4 regions of the Methylomonas sp. LL1 genome follow, and region 2 is predicted to be linked to each of the others. Evidence: riboswitches for the same ligand, from Rfam matches in the RefSeq annotation. Region 2 holds a riboswitch; each other region holds the start of a gene.
The links. Region 2 has a riboswitch for cyclic di-GMP ahead of IVG45_RS22605 (PEP-CTERM sorting domain-containing protein). Riboswitches for the same ligand answer to the same signal wherever they lie in the genome.
Positions count from the first base shown of each region.

Region 1: linked by a shared signal. The riboswitch ahead of IVG45_RS10855 (VPLPA-CTERM sorting domain-containing protein) and the one ahead of IVG45_RS22605 (PEP-CTERM sorting domain-containing protein) in region 2 are both predicted to bind cyclic di-GMP.
Region 3: linked by a shared signal. The riboswitch ahead of IVG45_RS04480 (hypothetical protein) and the one ahead of IVG45_RS22605 (PEP-CTERM sorting domain-containing protein) in region 2 are both predicted to bind cyclic di-GMP.
Region 4: linked by a shared signal. The riboswitch ahead of IVG45_RS18660 (hypothetical protein) and the one ahead of IVG45_RS22605 (PEP-CTERM sorting domain-containing protein) in region 2 are both predicted to bind cyclic di-GMP.

Region 1 is NZ_CP064653.1:2,320,912-2,325,953, forward strand. Features, by position in the region: gene waaA (lipid IV(A) 3-deoxy-D-manno-octulosonic acid transferase) at 1-20, opposite strand, end outside; gene IVG45_RS22665 (hypothetical protein) at 468-1,403, opposite strand; gene IVG45_RS10850 (VPLPA-CTERM sorting domain-containing protein) at 1,946-2,683, opposite strand; gene IVG45_RS10855 (VPLPA-CTERM sorting domain-containing protein) at 2,747-3,517, opposite strand; cyclic di-GMP riboswitch class I at 3,592-3,672, opposite strand; gene IVG45_RS10860 (IS110 family transposase) at 4,212-5,042, opposite strand, start outside.
Region 2 is NZ_CP064653.1:1,478,813-1,483,854, forward strand. Features, by position in the region: gene IVG45_RS07185 (hypothetical protein) at 1-1,169, opposite strand, end outside; gene IVG45_RS22605 (PEP-CTERM sorting domain-containing protein) at 1,231-2,010, opposite strand; cyclic di-GMP riboswitch class I at 2,130-2,204, opposite strand; gene gspM (type II secretion system protein GspM) at 2,792-3,304, opposite strand; gene gspL (type II secretion system protein GspL) at 3,285-4,475, opposite strand; gene gspK (type II secretion system minor pseudopilin GspK) at 4,468-5,042, opposite strand, start outside.
Region 3 is NZ_CP064653.1:857,463-862,504, forward strand. Features, by position in the region: gene IVG45_RS04465 (TonB-dependent receptor) at 1-42, shown strand, start outside; gene IVG45_RS04470 (diguanylate cyclase) at 486-2,792, shown strand; gene IVG45_RS04475 (phosphopantetheine-binding protein) at 2,900-3,157, opposite strand; cyclic di-GMP riboswitch class I at 3,739-3,825, shown strand; gene IVG45_RS04480 (hypothetical protein) at 3,928-4,131, shown strand; gene IVG45_RS04485 (IS1595 family transposase) at 4,186-5,042, shown strand, end outside.
Region 4 is NZ_CP064653.1:3,976,910-3,981,951, reverse strand. Features, by position in the region: gene IVG45_RS18665 (YdbL family protein) at 1-332, shown strand, start outside; gene IVG45_RS18660 (hypothetical protein) at 535-1,659, opposite strand; cyclic di-GMP riboswitch class I at 1,730-1,814, opposite strand; gene IVG45_RS18655 (undecaprenyl-diphosphate phosphatase) at 2,384-3,211, shown strand; gene IVG45_RS18650 (calcium/sodium antiporter) at 3,286-4,260, shown strand; gene IVG45_RS18645 (MMPL family transporter) at 4,263-5,042, shown strand, end outside.

The sequences.
Region 1 (5,042 bases), 840 kb from region 2:
AAGGTGTAAAGCCGACGCACAGCGTTCAAGCCAAACCCTCGCTGGTAAGAACCGGTTTTGGCAAGACATTAAAACTAAAGACAACCATCATCACGCTCTCCTCGACAAGGCCGAAAAGTATAGCAAAGCGCCTAATGGAATTGAGTGAAATCGGCTAAATGCCGGATAAAAGCAGCATAGCCATCGAAATTCGAGCCAGGCACAAAAAGCTGGGGAAGCACTTCGGTCTTGCCCAAAACCTACCTGATAGAAGGGTTAGCCATCCTTGGCGGTCATCCTGACGAATCCTGAAACCAAAACTCCTTGCGCGGACAAACAACTTGTCTGTCCGCGACTTTCTCAAACGTTATTCCACATTCACCGCATCCTTGCGAGAGCAAAGCCATTCCTTCCCTGTAATCACGTGAAAACCTTCCCTGGCAGAGTCATCCTGACATATCCTTTATAATTTCCTTTTTTATTACAGCTTATGCAGCGACCGCGGCTTTGCGGCGGCCGAATCCAACCAGACCGGCGACAGCACTACCGAACAACCAGACTGCGCCGGGGACTGGGACGGCTTGCACATTAAGCGCATAGCTGGCTTGATTTCCGCTCCAGGTTTGACCGCCGTCGCTACCGCCTAGAATTACCGTATAAGTGTGACCAGCCAAAGCATGGAAGATCAGATAATCTTGATTATTGGCATTTAAAGTCAGGTTAGAACCATCTGAAAATCCAACAAAAGTTAAACCAGTCATGCCGATTGGATCGTTGCCGTTGATTCTAGCCAAGTTGGTTACGGACTGATCACCCAGGATATAACCGCCGTGCCAAGAACCGTGATGACCCCATGACTGCACATTGGTCATGCCGTCGTAAACGCTGATACCAAAATTGCTGTCGAAGCCGACAGTGTTAGCCAACACGCTTGCTGACAGACGAATGTCCGTATCCACAGCAGTTTGAATCAAGCCGACATCAACCGCATGGCGCCAACCAGTAGGAGCCGGATTATTTTGAGCATTCAACTGTGCGTCAACCCAAGCGCCTTTGCCGGTGTCGATGTCGGCGGCAACACCGTAACGATCAATCGCATCTTGGCGAGAAATGACGCCGGAATCAGTAGCCGAGGTCAATTGAACGGCCCAGTTCAAAGCGGTTTTGCCGGTATAACCGAATGGAACAGAACCAGCACCACCTGCCCAAGCATTCAATGTGCCACCTGTTGCGCCATTTTGTTTGCCGTCAGAATACAACCAGCCATCCGTTGTTTGTGCACTAGAGCTATAAGTACCTGGAGCTTGTCCCACGTCCCAAGTGTTGTACATGGTGGTCGAAGCCATTGCACTAGATGCGCCAGCAGACATTGCAACTCCGGCAACGGCTAGGGAAACCGCTTTAGCTAATTTAGTTTTGATCATAAATCTTCCTTTTCTTTTTGACTTAAGGTTATGGTTAAACAGCTTTCGACGCCGTGGACCGGATAACAGCGCTGTAAGCCCTGCCTGACAGCTGTATTTCTAATTAAGCAAACCTTATGCCAACAGCTAGAGTCTCGAAATATCTAGGCAAAAAACGAGGCAGCATCAATATCTCCAGAAAAATATGTGATACCCCTCACATCATTGCGTGAAATGCCTTATTTCCAATTACAACATCCCTACTTAACGATGTACTAATAAGACTTGAGGCCGAGCTTTTGTCCTCCGAAACCGACAAAACCCTTTATTAAACAGGATTTACAGAGTTTGACACTACACGGCAAAATCATGAATCGGGGTTTTAAGTGAAATGCCCTATTTAAACCAAAAACTCCAGATAATGGGATTTTGAACGCTCCCAATATGGAAACCCGAATTCAGCGCAACAAAAAAGGCGCATTCCTACAAATGCGCCTTTTTTAGCCTAGCGGAATAGTATGCCGCACCCTCGACAAGCACATCCGCCTATCCTCGACCTACAATCAAGCCGTGGCAAACAATTTGCGGCGACCCACACCAACCATCCCGACCAATGCAGTGCCGAACAACCAGACGGCTGCGGGCACCGGAACTTGAGAGACGGCGATGGTGTTGCCGGATAGGCTAAATTGAAGGTTATCAGAGCTAAACACGACTCGATAATCGCCATATCCTCCGACAATGGTATTGCGGATAGTATCGCTTGTATTGATGCCAGAAGCCGCCTCGGTCTCCGTCAAACGATAATCCGCCATCACAAACAAGTAATTGCCTGCGGCCAGCGTTACCTCGTATGCGGGATCGCGCTGGTAGTGAATCGAGCCGTCACTGGCACCAAAGGCTGCGCCCAGGTCGGTCAATTTAAAGCCAGGTGTGTCGACGGCTGAACAATTGTTGGCAATATCATCACAACGGGCCAAATGATTCGCTGCGTTTAGTAGCGAATTGGCGCTGCCGTCATCCTTCCAAAAATGGGTATCCGGGTCGATATAGGTAAATTCACCATCGCCGTTGAGATCGACAGCATTTGTCGTTGAGTTATCCGTGCTTTCGTAAGCTAACACGTTCACCTTGAAACTACCGGCTGTCGGCATGACGATTTTCCAAACATCGAAAGTCGAACCACCGATTTGCTGAAAAAGGCTGCCGTTGATTTCCAGGGAATTAGCCGCTTGCGCGGGCGTCAGATAGGTGCCGCTGACCAGTGTGGCGGCCGTAAGGATTTTAAGCAATGAATTCATGTCCGTTCCTTTTGACAGATGGAAACTAAAAAGGCGAAGCCTAAGCTTCGCCTTGACTTGATTTTACGCAGTCACTGCCGCTTTACGGCGGCCAAAGCCGACCAAACCGGCGATGGCGCTACCGAACAGCCAGACCGCGCCAGGGACGGGAACCGCAGCTACCGACATACTTGCTTTATAGAACTCATTCACATTGTCAGTGCCATTGCCCCCAACCCACAAACTGTAGTTACCAGCGGCCAGGTTATTAAAGGTATATGTTACTGAACCACCGTCCACAGTGGTTGCCGCGTGGCCGACATAGGTCAATTCGTTACTACCACGCGTGGTTGGTGCAAAAGGGTTTGCGTTCCATGAACCGTGCTTGCTGCTGGTAGCTGTAGCATCCCAACCACTCCACAAGGTAAAACCAGGAGCGAATGTGGAAGCCAGACTGGAATCGGCTTCGACCGTAATGGTCAAGTTTCCAGCCACTTCCATATTGATCAGACCGAAATCCAACGCATTACCCCAGCTTGAAGCTGGCTTCCATTTATTGTTAATGGATTCCAAAACAAAATTTGATGCAGCCCCCTTGTTGTTGATCGCATCAGCCGCCGATATTTCGTAAACAGTATCAACATGGTGAATATTGGCCACCCAGGTGACAGGCAAATTACCGTCATAAGAAGGTGCACCACCCGTCCAAGAGCCGGTTGCATCGGAACCATTGACGTTTGGAGCTTGTCCGCCGGCTGCATCCAAATGATAGGAAACATGCGCTTCAGCAGCAGTTGCACCCATGATTGAAGCGGCAATTGCTCCCGCGATAGCCAGTTTTTTAAATTGAATCATTGCTTTCCATTCCTAAATTGTTATGTAAATTGCATTCTCATCTGAACGAATGCACTCGCACCCCTCGTCTCCGAGAGGGCAACCCGGCCATCTTGTTAGGCTCAAGACCCGTGGCTTTCCGAACCCGCCTCGCGACGGGGGTGGCTGAAGCATGAAGCTCCCCAACAATCCTTTGACAGTGCTTTTGCTTACCACAAACAAGCCAAGTACAAAATCATGAACACGGCGAACCAGAGATTTGCCGGCATTCATTCAGCATGGGCCGGAAAAAATTTTGTAAGCACTGCCTGACAACTGCATTCGGACTAATGCAACCCTTATGCCAATTGCCAAACACCTGAAATACAGGGACTAAAAATAAAACCAGCGTTAGCAAGGACTCGGAAATACGTGATATGGCTCATCACGCAACGTGAAATACCCTATTTTCAGCTCTAACACACCTCATTTAGGCCGCATGAAATGATTATCAAAGAAGCTCATTGTCGGATAATACCGACGCATCATTAAAAACCGCCTTAGACGCCATTAAATGCCACGGAAGATTGAGAATTGGATTTTCCTTTGGGCAGAGGGTTACGATCGTCAGCACAAATAAACGCAGCTAATGATCGGACGAAAAATATCTTCCAGAAATTTTGGGAAGCAATATGGTAGATACTCTGTTCCAAGTCAACAAAATTCCATCACTTTTTCACTCAGCGATGATGGGTGTCGGAATGACATAAAACCGTGTGTTATCGAACGGCTGGTCGTGCTTTAGCATGCCATGGATCGCATGCAGTAATTTACGCATCACTGCGCAGACGGCCTGTAAAGGTTTCTTGCCGTTGTCGACCAAGTGCTGGAAATAAGCGCTGACATGGGGATCATGCTGTTTGGCGCTCAAGGCCGGCATATACAATGCCGAGCGAATATGCCGGTTACCCGCCTTGGACAGCCGCATTTTCTTATGTACGCTTTTGCCGGATTCAAAGGCTTTGGGATCGAGCCCGGCAAACTTGACCCATTCGCGATGCGACAGGTTGGGTGGCAATAACAGCAGTTCGCCCATCAAAGCAATGGCGCTGGTTTGGGCAATGCCTTTGATGCCGGTCAGCAACTCAAAAACACGCTTGAGTTCCGGGTGCTGGTTGATCAAGGTCATCGCTTCGGCGGCCAAGGTATCGATGCGTTTTTCCAATTGACTGATCGCCAGCTTGGCATCGCGCAGCAACGCCTTTGGAGTTTCCTGAGTCGCACTCAGTGCATGCAGATGGTTTTTCGCGGCAGCTTTCTGACCGGTCAGCGCATCAATGCGGCGGGCAAACCCGCGCAAAGCCAGGGTCTGATTCGATGGCCGGGTCCAGGCGACAAAGTCCATGCGCTCGACGTATTCGGCCAGGGTATTGGCATCAACGGCATCGGTTTTGCTGTTTCTCATCAACACCTTGGCGAAGTTATGCGAGGCCTTGGGATTGACGACCATCACGGGAATACCGGCGTCATGCAACGCAATTGCCAGGTCGAAATGGTAAATGCCGGT
Region 2 (5,042 bases):
AAGGTATTGTTAAATGCGCTACCGACGCTGTTGACCATGGTATCCAACTCGGTCAAGCACTCGGACACGCCACCTGAAGTGGACATGGCATGAATCTTGGTAGCCGCGACCAGTTCAGGAGTACTAGGGTTGCCAGGAGCAGGCGCGGTTGCGGAAGGCAAGGCGCAAGGGTAGTTCAAGTACTTGACGGTGAACTGAGCCTTGGTACCGGAACCATTGACGCGAGTACAAAAGTGAACGCGTTGATTGCCGGCTTTATAGGCCGCGGGAGCGGTATCGAACAACTTGTTGGCGCCAAAACGCACATCATTCCAGCTATCCAACTCACCCAGACCAATACTGGCGACCAAGTCGCGCGACAGGCTAGGCATACAGGCTTCGGATTCGGCGGTGCCGTTCAAACCGGTGGTATAGCCGGCATTGGCGGGGTTACAAACGCTGCTAGCGGGAAATTGCGCTGCTTGCAAAGCGTTACGCAGTTTCAGCGTGGCGCCGATACCGAACACTTGGCCGGCGGCGGACTCGATTTGCAGCAAACTGGTGTCGCTGGTAGCAACAGGCGAGAAACCCGCAGGGGTATTGACACCGCGGAATTGTTCAGGGTCGACGTCGGAGATACCGAAGTCGGGAACATGCATTTGATGCTGGCCGACCACCGCGCTGTTATAGGTACAGGTAGCGGTGCGCAAAACCGGGCTAGGCGCGGACGGTACGCCACACACGCTAGGATCGACGTTCAAAAACGAAATTGTCGCACTGGCGGCATTGCCCTTGGCATCGTCGATCAGCGGATTGACGCCTTGCGCCGAACCGCCTTCGCTGCGTTTGTAGATCAACAGATTGGTTTTATTGCCGGCCAGGCCGACCAATTGCGGATTGCTGGGGTTCAGCGAGCAATAATAGGCATCTTGTTCCTTACCGGTGATCTGGTCCTTGAACTTATAAATCGGCTTGCTGGAATCGCACATGCGCTCGGCCAGCGGCACGTTGACGTTGGTGGCCAAGCCTTCGATATAATCCAGCGCGGCGGAAGCGCCTGACAAATAGACTTCATAGGTATCGGTCTGCGTAACGACGACCTTGCCTTGGCCATCCACTGTGATGTCGGCGAAAGCCGCACCGCTGATCATCGCCGAGGATACGGCCATGCTTAGAACTAACTTTTTCATGTGATTGTCTCGCTAAGTTTAAAAAGACGCTTCCGGATAAGCACCGGAAGCGAAGCGCGGCTTATGCCGCGGTTTTACGGCGATTGAGGCCCAACAAACCCATCAGACCGGCGCCGAACATCCAGACCGCGCCCGGAACGGGTACCGCAGCGGGAGCGGCAGCGTAGGTCAGGCTGTTGCCGGCCAGAGTCCATTTGCCGGCGAAAGTAGTCGGAATGGTTTGACCAAGGCCAAAGTTAGGACTGTTTTCATCCAGATTCATCATGCCCAACTGGAAGCCGATGGACTGGCCGTAGTCGGCTTGCGGGTCTTGGTTATGACCACCCCAAACGCTGGCTGCGTTGGCGTGTTGACCCAGGCCTGCACCTTCACTATCCAAAGCGATTGTGCTCAGATTTTGCGTATTGTTGACCACAACCTTGGAATTGATTTCGATGGCATGTGCTTGAATGGTGGCACCAGCTTGAAGGGTAAAGAAAGTACCAGCTGGATCGATATCAACAACAGCATTGTTCTGAGTAATCATGGCGCCTAGATCATCTAAACTCCCTACGGCAACAGCCCACTTGATTTTGTCGGTAGCGGCACCGGTGATGAAGTTCAGCCAGTTGCTATCGTTGGAAAAATCAAAAGACAAGCTGTAGGCCGCATTGGCGACGTTGGACAACAATTGGCCGAAACTAACACCGGTATCGAAGGTAAAGGTTTTACCGGTGGTAAAGTCGTAGGCCGACATATAGGCTTCGTTATTGCTGCCTTGGTCGTATGCGATACTCGCGTTAGCCGCACCGGCTCCCGCCATCAAAACCGCGGCCACGGCCACTTTTGCAAAATGTTTCATGGTTTATCCTCATGTTTAAAAAATTTGAATACATAAGGTGACAGCCCGGCCGTCTTTTATCGTTTTCCCTGTCATTGCCGCTCCGGGGGGAGCGGCAAGCTCTTAACTCCAGCTACTCGCAAGCAAGCATGACTAACAATTCAAGACCCGTGACTTTCCGTCCCCGCCTCGCGACGGGTTTGGCTTTTACACACTTTCCTGTCTAACACTCAAAGAGTGGCGCATCCCCGCTACCATCCTTCATTTTCCCCTGACCTACTCCCTACCCTCTTCCCTTACCCACTCCCTATTCGTGCCGTCCCTGTTCCCTAGTCAATCCCGATTCGGCCATGACCGATCCAGCCGGTCATCTGTTGCCGCGCATTATCCCTGTGCAATCACTGCATTACCGTTACAGAACGGTTACATTCTTCGGAAACGTAATACATTCGTATTGCATCGATAGACTGTGGATTAGTGGAATAACCGAGGGAGGGTTTTATCGGCGGCTGGGTCGAGCCGAAGGGATTTGGATTTAGTCGGAAGTATCTTTTTGCGATCGGATGCCGGCTGCGTGGGAGGTGCCTTAACCGCGACCTAAGTATTATCGTCGCGGCTAAAGCCCCTCCCACACAACCTCTGCTTGGAAGTCCCGTAGGAGCGAATTCGCTACGCGCTCTTACGGGTCATTCGCCCAGGACGATTAAAATCGCCCCATTATGGAAATTATTTCCAACCCAATCCTTAATGCCTAAACCTTTAGTTGGCTTTAATGGGGTCGCGGCTATATGGCAAAAATGGCCTAGCCACGGCCGATCATCAGCTTGACGCTGACCAAACCGTTCGCCTCGGACTGATCGGCCATGTCCATCCTCAGCACCCGCAGGCCATGCTTGGTTTCCAAAATAGCCAGCCAGTAGACCAGCTTATCGAAGGAGACTTGCTCCAGCGATACAGCGACTTGATCGTCGCCTTCTTGTTGCAAACTTTTAATGGCGGGTTTAATTTGTAGTTGCTGACTACTGGCGTCTATCAGCGCCAGCGGCGGTTGACTCGCGCTTTCCGCTTCGGTTTGCACCACGCCGCTTTGGCGTAAAACCTCCACTTCGGCGCCGACTTGTTGTAAATGCCGGTATATTTGGCGCTGGGATTGAATTTGCTGTTGCAGCAAACTGCTTTGCTCCAGCAATGGCCGGTAAGCCAACTGGTATAAAGCATACAGGCAAAGCCCTCCAACCCCGGCCATCAGCATTAATCGCTCTCTGCCCGATAAGGCCCGCCAGCGCTTGAGTATTTCAGTGTTCTCGAATTTCAAGCCGTGCCTCCGCTCCGTTTGAACTGCCGTCGACTGTCTTGCTGTTGACCCGGAATCGGCTTTGCAGCCGTTGTTTGAATGATTCCAGCCGGCCGCTATCGGCGGTTTTAAGCCGCAGCAGCACTGCACCGTCAGCAAAACTCAGTTGTTGGTATCGCGCTTCGGGGAATTCTTTCAGAATTTCACCGCTGCCATATAAAACCCGCATGAATGCGCCGGCTCCTTCGCCGCTTTGCTTTTTCAAGGCCATCAATTGCTGATCGGCCTGAGCTTTGACATTGACTATGCGTTTGATGTCCGGAAAAGTCTGTTTGAATAGTTCCAGGGTTTGCGTCTCCAAGCTTTGCAATTCAGCCTGTTGTTGCCGGTTCTGATTCAGCTGGCCACCGAGTTGGATAGCCATCGCCAATAGCAGAATACCCGTCGCCGGCAGCCAGCGGCGCCAGTCGCCTTCATCATTGGCCCTGGGCGCGTAAGGCCCGCTCAGCAAATTCAGCTCGCTTGCGCTTTTATAAGATTGGCCGAACAGTTGCCAGGCCGTGTCCAGCGACTGTTCCAGGGTGTCCGGCGGCAGCAGTTGGCGCAACGCGCCGGCGGGTTGGCTCGACCATAAGCGCCACTGTCGACATTCCGGCCCCGCTTGTTGCAATACGTCTAGCAGCCGAGGAAAAAAACCGGCATCGATACCCATGCCTTGCAGCGGACCGGTCCGTAAGGTGACGCAATCGCTTTCGACCAGCATCGAGCAACTGCCGGGCTGATACGGCAGACACAGGCTTTCGGGATAAATGGCGTCGAGCTCGATGCCGGCCCGCTGAAAATAGGCGATGCTGTCTATCATTTTCCGATGGGACACCACCGCCACCGCCAGTTTGCCCGCTGCCTGCCGAAACCAGACCAGATGATAATTATCGACATCGTCGGCCAACTGCTCCTCCAGGGCGAAAGGCAGGGCTTTTTTGATTTGGGCATTGCTTTTGACCGGCAGCTCAATCTCCAGCAGCAACACAGTAGTAGCCGGCAACAAACCGATGGTTTGCCGGCCATTGGCCGCATCGGCCAACTCCCGCCAACTACCGGTTTGCGGCTGGCTTGGGGTCTCGGTTAGCGCCAGCCATTCCGGATGCCGCCCGGCATCATGACCCAATCTGACCAACAGGGTTTCAGCCATGCGCGGGACTCCGGCGTTGCCTTTTCTGTAGTGTAACTAGCCCTTGCCGGCTACGCTGCAGCTGCGATTCGAACATAAACCGGGTTTGACCCATCTCGATTTGCCCCGTGAGTAAAAAATACTGGCTCGTCACAGCCAATCCATATTTGCCGATTATGGTAGCGCTAACCGCTTCGTCCTTTAGAAAATCAGCGATGTCGGTAAAAGGTTTGCCGCCGGCTCTGAATATCGATTCGGCCTGGTCGGCGCTGATGTCGTCGGCCAAGCAACGCAACACCGTGGCGCCGGCGGTATTGACATTCAATGGTGCATAGCCAAATGTCACGTAAATATAGGGCAGCAATTTACGATACTGCTCCAGGCTCATGCCCTGGACCAGCAGCAATTCGCTGACGTCGGCAAACGAACGGTTGGCTGCCCGGTACGGCGGCTTTCGCCGGGTATAGGCTTCATCCTCGGCCCCATGCGGATAACGGATTTCCATGTCGCCATCGATCCAATCCAGCATGGCGTCCACCAGTTCCGGCTTCAGCTCCAGACTATGCAAAAGCCGCCGCAGACGTTTGA
Region 3 (5,042 bases), 620 kb from region 2:
CCGCAACGTACTTACTTTGTCAAGGCCTCTTTCGATTACTAAGCGAAAGACCGGAACCACCCAAGATATGCGCTTGCTACATCTTGGGTGGTTTTTATTGTTTTATCCCCATCAATCTCTATTTCTCTGCAAGACATACATATTCGGGAAACTTTTGCGATGAACTCGGCCGATCTTGGCTTAGGGTTTGGTAAAAAACAACTTCCCGGCTGGACGATGTTAGGAGGGGGTTTAGCCGCGACCGAAGGCTTGACAAGTCGCGGCTAAAGCCCCTCCCACGATATACAAGCATCGAAACCGGGACGTTATTTTTGGCGAAATCCTTAGCCGACTCACCAAGGGAAGCCGGTCCATCTTCTGTTTCTAACTCATAGGTATCGGCAAGGCAAGTAAGTAGTTGCCCTGGGTTATTGACGCCTTCGATTTGCTGCTATTATGGTTGCCAAGGCAGCCACGATAATCCAACAGTTCATTCGAATAGTCACATGTCCGGTCAAACCATCAAGTATTTAGAACTCGTCGATGTCGACAGTCTGCGGACGCTGATGGACAGCTTGAGTCAAGTAATCGGTATCGCCAATGCGATTATCGACACCGATGGCGTGGTGATTACCAGTTCCGGTTGGCAGGATACTTGTGTCAAATTTCATCGGGTCAATCCGCAAACTTGCATCAATTGCATCGAAAGCGACACGTCGCTGGTCAAAAGCATGCTGAAGGGGGAGGATTTCGCGATCTATAACTGTCTGAACGGTTTGGTGGACACGGCGATGCCTATTGTTGTCGATGGCCAACATGTAGCGAATGTATTTACCGGCCAATGCTTTACCGAACCACCGGATTTCGAATTTTTTCGCGGGCAAGCTCGGCAATATGGTTTCGACGAAGTCGACTATCTGGATGCTATCGCCAAGGTGCCGGTGCTTTCCCGGCAGCGGATCGAAATCATCACCCAAGTGTACGCGCAAATTGCACGGATGTTGGCCTCCAGTGGCCTGGTCCGTTTACGTGAAAAACAGGCGACGGCCGAATTGGCAAAACTCAATAACGAGCTGACTCGGCGAGTTCGGGATAGAACACGGGAACTGTCCGATAAAAATCTGCAATTACAACAAGAAAAACAAGCCTTGGCCGACAGCGAAGCCAGATTGGCCGCATTGTTCGAAAATATGAGTAGCGGCGTGGCGGTCTATAAACCTTGCGAGGATGGCCGGAATTTCATGTTCACCGAGTTTAACCAAGCGGCCGAACGCATCGAGAAAATCAGCCGGCACCAGTTGATCGGCAAAAAATTGGATGAAATCTTTCCCAATATCGATGCGTTTGGTTTGCCCGAGGTACTGAGGCGGGTTGCGAAAACCGGACAAGCCGAAAGCTTTCCGGTCTCGTTTTATCAAGACGGACGGATTCAGGGTTGGCGCGATAACTACATCTATCCGCTGCCTAGCGGCGAGATCGTAGCCATTTACGATGATGTCACCGAACGAAAACAAGCGGAACAGGCATTGCGCGACAGCGAAGCTAATCTGAAGGCTTTTTTTGATTATTCACCGATCGGTATCAACGTTCTGGACCGGAATGGCAAAGTTCTAGCCGTGAATCGGGCGGCCCGAGAAATGTTTGGTGTCGCTCCCGACGATCCGTTGGAGCGCTATTGTTTATTCGACGACCCCGCAGTGCTACCGGAAACTAAAGCCGCGCTACGGCAGGGCTTATCGGCTTCGGAAGAGCGCTTCATCGATTTTCAGCAGATTAAGCGCAACAGGCTCTATGAAACCTACAAATCCTCGGATAGCCGGATTTTTATCCATCTAGCGTTCAGTCCCTGTTTTACCCAAAACCAGGAATTGGCCGGCTACATTGCTTCGATTATCGACATTACCGAGCGTAAGCAGGCAGAGAAAAAGATGCAGCTAACCCAGTTTTCAGTCGATTGCGCCATCGAGTGTATCTATTGGATCACGGCCGATGCCCGTTTCCAATTCGTTAATAATACCGCGTGCCAATTTCTAGGCTATAGCCGTGAACAATTGCTGACGCGTACCGTGATGGATATCGATCCCGGTTTTAGCCGAGAGGCTTGGAGGAACCACTGGCAACAAGTCAAGCAGCGAGGTTCGCTGCAATTTGAATCGGTGCATAGAACCCGTGAAGGCTGTGAAATACCGGTAGAAATTGCCGCTAACTATATCGTTTTCGATGATTGCGAATATCACTGCGCATTCGTGCGGGACATCAGAGAACGCAAGACATTATTGGCCGAACTGGAACACCAGGCCCATTTCGATTACCTGACCGGTATTGCCAATCGTCGCCATTTCATGGAACAGGGCGAAATGGAGCTGGCGCGAGCACAACGATACGGCAATTCGCTTTCGATATTCATGCTGGATATTGATCACTTCAAGAAAATCAACGATAGCTTCGGTCATGCCGTCGGCGATAAAGTTCTGCAAAAAATGGGATGTATCTTTGCGCAGACATTGCGGGAAGTTGATATTCCAGGACGCCTAGGTGGGGAAGAGTTTGCGGTGCTACTGCCCGAAACCAATAGCAGTAAGGCGCTTGAAGTCGCCGAGCGGCTCAGAAACTTTGTCGCCAACACCACAATTCCGTTGGAAGCGGGGGTGTCGTTGCAGTTCACCATTTGTATAGGCGTGGCGACGCTGAGGGAAAAAATTTCCAACATCGACAGCCTGCTCAATTTGGCCGACAAGGCGCTTTATCAGGCCAAGGACAGTGGCCGGAATAAGGTTTGTGGACTGGAAGAATATCAATTATTCCGCTTGTAATGACCTCATCGGTTACGATTGGCCATAATTGGGCTGGCCCTAGAGTCAGTTAATCGTCTAAAAAATCACCCTATTGATTTGCGCTCAAGCCGTCGTGGTTTTTCAACTTATTGGCGGACGGATTCTATGAATTGAGCCAATGCGGATACCGAAGCAAAGATCTTAACCACGTCATCGTGTTCGACGTCGATTTTGACGTCGTATTTCTTCCTGATTGCCAAGCCCAACTCCAGTGCGTCGATCGAATCCAATCCCAGGCCGCTATTAAACAGCGCGGCGTCGGACTTGATATCGTCGACGTTCACCTCTTCCAGTGCCAGAGTGTCGATGATCAGCTGTTTTAATTCGATTTCAGTCTGACTCATAGCATACTCATGGGTGGGAGAAAGTGTCCCGAAATGTTGAATTCAGCAAAAAACGCTGATTGGTTTGAATCGCCGACAGCGGCAACACACGCAAACGATAGGCTGTAAAGCCGGTCGGGTTTGATTGAAGGTGCCGGCAAACGCCGTTCGCGAGCTGTTTCTGGAGTCAAATGTCGTGCCATTGTCGATCTCTGCCCTTGTTCCCTAAATGCAAAACAACAATCATGGAAAGCCATGATTGATAAAAACCGACAATTGTAACGGTTGCCGATGGCCATGACGAGTGTGTTGGGTTATGGCTTTATCACCAAGGCATCGTTTCTAAGGCAGATTTGGGTATTTTTATGCCAAATGACGGCTAGGTCTTTGATAAATGAGGCAAATGACTATATTGGTTAGTCATTTAACGCAGTTTAATTAACGCCGGGGTTGTTTAAGTATATTAGGGAATATTTTATATCATTGAAACCTAGGATTTTACTGGGTTTTGGCATGTAATATGATAATCATTCTTAGTTGGCTAGGTTTCTGGTCCGATCAGGGAATGATGAGTTTATGTTTTAGTTTATTGGATTTCCCCTCGCCAACCAAGCCACACCCGTCGCGAGGCGGGGCCGGAAAGCCACGGTTCTTGAAAATAACAAAAACAAGAAGGCCGGGCCGCCTCCTAAAGTGATGGGGAGGAAGCGGCGTTTGTCTTTTCCCGAGGCAACGCCGAGAACATTACTGTTAACAATAAATAATTATTTGTACAGTAAAGAGGATTAAAAATGAAAAAAATCGCACTATCTCTAATTGCTCTAGCAAGCTTTTTGTTTGCAAGCCAGGCGTTCGCGCACGTTTCTTACTACAATTTGAACGCCAATAACCCTTCAGTAAGAGCTGTAACCAGCAATATCGGTTGGTCTGATGCGGCAGATGGCGATTGGGGTGATAGCCATCACGCTGCTTGGTTTAAATTTACATGGCTATGAACTTACCACAGGTTACCCGATCTGAATTTTAGTGGGATATTCTGGAGAGCGGTCATGCAAGCAAAGATCACGAGTTTTTGGGAGTGGCAACAGCACTTTGCCGATGAAAAAAGTTGTCTTCAAGCCATCATCAACCTCAGGTGGCCTGAAGGGTTTTGCTGTCCACGCTGTGGCCATCAGAAAGGTTGGTTGCTCCAGACACGACATGTCTACGAATGTGCAGTTTGTCATCATCACACATCGGTGACAGCCGGCACCTTGTTTCACAACACCAAATTACCGCTCGTGAAATGGTTTTGGAGTCTTTATTGGGTATCGTCGGACAAGGGTAGTATCTCCGCATTGCGGCTGACCAAACTAATTGGTGTTTCCTGGCTGACGGCGCAACGGCTGTTGAGAAAATTACGCACGGCCATGGGTGATCAGAATAATCTGTACAAACTAAGCGGCATTATCGAATTCGATGATGCCTTTATCGGCGGCAAACGTGCCGGTAAACGCGGGCGAGGCGCCGCCGGTAAAACCACTATTTTAGTGGCTTGCGAACATAATGATGGTAAGCCCGGCTTTGTGGCTATGAAGGTGGTTGAGCAGGTGACGCACGAGAGTGTTAGAGCATTCGCCCAACAAACGCTTGCCCCAGGCCAAACCCTGCATACCGATGCGCTGGCTGCGCTCAATGTGCTGGCCGAGGAACATCACCATATCGCCAAGGTAACCCCTCCTGAAATGGCGAGTGAATGGTTACCTTGGGTTCATGTGGTCATCAGTAACCTTAAAAGCTATTTGCTGGGTACTTACCATGGTGTGTCAGGTAACTATGTACAGGAATATCTCGACGAATTTTGCTATCGGTTGAATCGACGATTTTGGGAAAACCAGATTCCTAACCGATTACTCACGCTATGCGT
Region 4 (5,042 bases), 2.3 Mb from region 2:
AAAGTTTCGTAATCATGCTGGCGACCTTATTGCTGGGTTTGTGTTTGTCCGCCATGCCGGCCGCCGCCGCCGATCTGGCCCAGAGCAAAGCCGCCGGACAAGTAGGCGAGCAAATGAACGGCCTTCTAGGATTGGTCGACCCGAACGCACCAGCCGATGTCAAAGCCCTGGTGGATAGCATCAACGCCCAGCGCCTGGCCGAATACCAACGCATCGCCACCAAAAACGGCGTACCGGCCGACGAAGTGGCCCGCCTGACCGCACAGAAAGTCATCGATCAGGCCGGTCCTGGGCATTATGTACAGACGCCGTCCGGCTGGCAACGGCGTTAAGGATTTGGTTAACAAACCTCCCCTGCTACTCATTCTCCCACGTGATATCGCCGAGAGTGGTAAACCATGGCCAAGTCTTGGTCGCGGCTAAAAAACCGGCCCCAAATCCATATCGGGGCGCTACTTATCCCCTAATCGATGACTCGCGCATCCATACAAACCCTGGGTGACCAGGGTTAAATCCTACCGTCGAATGGGTCATTTACTGTTTCCGACGCTTCACAGAACCCATCATACCCACCAATCCGGCGCCGAACATCCAGACTGCGGCGGGCAGAGGTACTGGCGCGGCGGCGGCCACGACATTGCCGGTCAGATTCAAGGTCAATTGATAGTTTTGGCGGGTACTGCTGGCGCCCAAATCCGCATCGGACAGGTTCAGCAGATATTGCGCGCTGAAAGCGCCGGTGTTGGCGGTCAACAGATTGGCGATGAAGGATTGGCTGCCACCTTGGGCCAGATCGGCAAATATGGATAGACCGGTATCGAACGCGCCGATATCGCCACTGCCATTGACGCTATCCAGGTCCAGACCGATACGGTCGGCATTGGCCAGATTGAACAAACCGAAATTCAATGAAGCGATACTGTTTTGGGCAACATTGCCGAAGTCGAGGGTCAAGGAATTGGATGCCGAACTGACGTCGAACGAAGCCATTGCATGCAACAAATAACTGTAATTAGCCTGTAAGTCGCCAGACCATTCAACCGTGTAATTGGTCTGAGAACCACTGGTTTGACCTTGGGCTCTGCTTAACGTGGTTGTGACGGCCAATGTAGGCAGAGACAGTGCCGCGTTGACGGAGCCGCTACCCACGTAATCATCTAGATTGGAACTCGCCACGCTTGCAGTTGCATTGGTGGCGACCGCCGAAGCAGAATTCGACCCCCAACTGCATTCGGTAAATCCCGTTGGCCCATGTGCTAACGAGCAAGCGCCACCGGCTTGGCTAATAGCGGTTGCAAAATTGGCGGCAGCGCCGATCGCCGCCATGGTTGCAGTACTGCTGCCGCTGCCGCTTGCGTCTCTTCCCGGGCCATTATTTTTATAACCATAACCATCGATAATTTGCTGGCGATTCGAGGTCAATTGCAGGTCAACACCCGTCAAAACCCCGGTAGCCGCATTAAATTGTCCCAATGAAACATTGGCAACACTCGCGCCATTATTGGTGGCACTGGCAGAGGTTTTTGACGTAACCGAAGCACTGACATTTGCCGAACCATTGAAGCTAGCGGACGCACTGGAAGTTGTTAAAGCCGCTTGAGAGATACCGCTGACTGCCAATAAGGCAACAATGGCGGTCAATTGAAAATTCATATTCATAAATCAATCCATTCTTGATGTCGTTGAAGAAAGTGCGTGATATGCGGCAAATGCCGCACCCCTATCACCTGGGAGCAATCCGGCCGTCTTGCTGTATTTGCGCAAGACCCGCGACTTTCCGAACCCGCTTCACAGCAGGCTTGGCGATGGATGCTTCTGGATTTGCCCGGCGTTGATGCGTTGTTTTTTAAATCGCCGTGACAAACCGCCATCTAGTCATCCCTAACAATATTCAAACGTAGTAATACTGTTACACTTTAATCAATCAAAATTTATGCCATTTTCCTAAAGCCTTGTAATCCATAACCTACAGGCATAAAAGCAGGTTTAGATCGCCTTCACCCAGAAATCCAAGCCGGGGATTTGCCATCCTTATTGCGGGATTTGACGTACTTCATCGACCAATATCCAAGCAACTCCCAATCAAACCAACAACAAGTAGGAAATTTATGACGACACGACAATCGATCATTGAAGGCCAAAATGCGGTAGATATATTGCAACAACTCGAATCGAGTTAAAAATTGATTCCAACCGGCACCCATCAGCCAAGCTCGCCCCTGCTGATCGGGTCTTAAAGTTACGAAACAATAGAGATTTCGACTATAATCCCGCCCCGTTTGCATGGCTTTTAGCCCTGCCTCAGCAACCTTTTTCTTAAATAACGACCTGATCAACATGCCGATTTTTACCCGCGTGCCGATTCGGTACGGAGCCTGACGATATGGACATTGAATTACTGATTAAATCCCTGATTCTGGGTGTAGTCGAAGGCCTGACCGAGTTTCTACCCATCTCCAGCACCGGACATTTGATCCTGGCCGGCGACCTGCTCGACTTTAACGACGACAAAGCCAAACTGTTCACCATCGTGATTCAGGTCGGAGCGATTCTGGCGATTTGCTGGGAATACCGGGCCAAGATCGCTTCGGTGCTATCCGGCCTGACCAGCGACCGGCAAGCGCAAAAGTTTGTACTGAATCTGGCGATTGCCTTCATCCCGCTGGCCAGTTTGGGCTTGCTGTTCGGCAAACAACTCAAAGCCTTGTTGTTCAAACCGATTCCGGTAGCATTGGCCTTTATCATCGGCGCCTTCGTGATCATCTGGGCGGAAAAACGCGAACATAAGATACGCGTGCATCATGTAGACGATTTGAGCATGCTGGATGCGTTCAAACTTGGCATTGCCCAAGCTTTTGCGCTCATCCCCGGCACATCGCGCTCCGGCTCCACCATAATCGGCGGCCTGCTATTCGGCCTGTCGCGCAAGGCGTCCACCGAGTTCTCGTTTTTCCTGGCGATTCCGACCCTGACCGTCGCCAGTCTGTACGACTTATATAAGCATCGGGATATATTGCATGTCGAAAGCGATCTGGCCTCGTTTGCCGTCGGCTTGATCGCCGCCTTCATCAGCGCCTTGATTGCGGTCAAGGGTTTGCTGCGTTACATCAGCCATCACGATTTCATCATTTTTGCCTGGTACCGGATCCTGTTTGGCGTGGTGGTGATCGCCAGCGCCTATAGCGGATTAGTACAGTGGACGGTTGATTAAGCCAATTGCCCCCACGATGACTCCCCCGCGGCAATATTCCGGATTGTTTTTGATTTTTTGTTTATAGGTGCTTTATGGCTCTGCCACTGTTGATGATAGTTCTCGGTTTGATCATTCTGGTCTGGAGTGCCGACTTGTTTGTCGAAGGCGCGGCCGCCATCGCCCGCCATCTGGGTATGTCCCCCCTGTTGATCGGCATGGTGGTGGTCGGTTTCGGCACCTCGGCCCCGGAATTGTCGGTTTCGGCGCTTTCCGCTTTACAGGGCAATCCCGGCATTGCCTTGGGTAATGCCTACGGCTCCAACATTACCAATATCGCCTTGATATTGGGCATCACGGCGTTGATCAGCCCGATTTCGGTACATTCCCAAGTGATAAAAAAGGAATTACCCATCCTGTTTGTTGTGACCTTGCTGGCTATAGTGCAACTCTATGACGGCGACTTGTCGCGTCTGGATGCGGCTATCGAACTGGGCGTGTTCGTAGCCGTGATGGCCTGGATGACGGTGCAAGGCATGAAAAAACCCAGTGCCGACGAATTCGAACAGGAGATGGAAGTAGAACTGGAACAACATGCCATGTCCGAATTTCAAGCCTGGATTTATCTGATCGCCGGCCTGGTGTTCCTGGTGGTCAGCTCGCGCATGCTGGTTTGGGGCGCGGTATCGATTGCCCAGGATCTGGGGGTCAGCGATTTGGTCATTGGCCTGACCATAGTCGCCATCGGCACCTCGCTGCCGGAACTGGCCTCATCGATAGCCGCCGCCCGCAAGGGCGAACACGATCTGGCCGTCGGCAATATTATCGGCTCCAACCTATTCAATACCTTGGCGGTAGTCGGCGTGGCGGGCGTGATTCATCCGATGTCTATCCCGGATGAAATCATCAACCGCGATTGGCCGGTTATGGCGATATTGACGCTAGCCCTGTTTGCGATGGGCTATGCCCGTAACGGCAACGGCAATATCAATCGTTTGGAAGGCAGCCTGTTGGTTGCCGCCTATACCGGTTACACCCTCTATCTGATCAGCACCGTGGCGGGCGCTTAGGCATGATAGAAAATCGTTTACGCAACCTGGCTTTCCGCTGGAGCAACTGGCTTTTGTATTCGCCGGTCTTATTACTGGTGACGGCCGCCGTGTTAGCGTATTTTTCCACCGAATACACCGGCAAACATCTTAGCATCAACACCGACACCGCCGAACTGATCGCGCCCGACGCCGCTTTTCAGCAGAATCGGCGCAAGTTTGAAAAAGCCTTCGGCCAGGACATACACACGCTGCTGGTAGTAATCGACTCTTCCAGCCCGGAATTGACCAAGGCCGCCGCGCAGCGTTTGGGGCGGGAGCTACGGGCCGATACCGAGCATTTCACCAAGGTCTATCGTCCCGACGAAAATGCCTTTTTTCATCGTAACGGCCTGCTATACCTGGATACCGACAAGCTGCAGGATTTTTCCGTCACGCTGGCTCAGGCCCAACCGTTTATCGGCCGCATCTCGCAAGACCCCAGCCTGAACGGATTTTTTTCGATTTTCGAAGATGCGCTGAATGCGGAAAGCAAAACCGAGGAAGTACCGATCGATCTGACCTCGCTGATCGACAAGGTCAGCCAATCGCTGCATAAAACCCTCAACGGCGAAACCGATTTGCTGTCCTGGCAAAAACTGATTGCCGAAAACAACATCAGCGAGGAACAATCCGATAAGGCTTTTATTTTCGTCACCCCTAAATTCGATTTCAGCCGGATCCTGCCGGTGGAACCGGCCATTAACGCGATTCGCAACGCGGTCAATAAAATACAAGACCCTAACCTGCCGCAGGTAAAAATT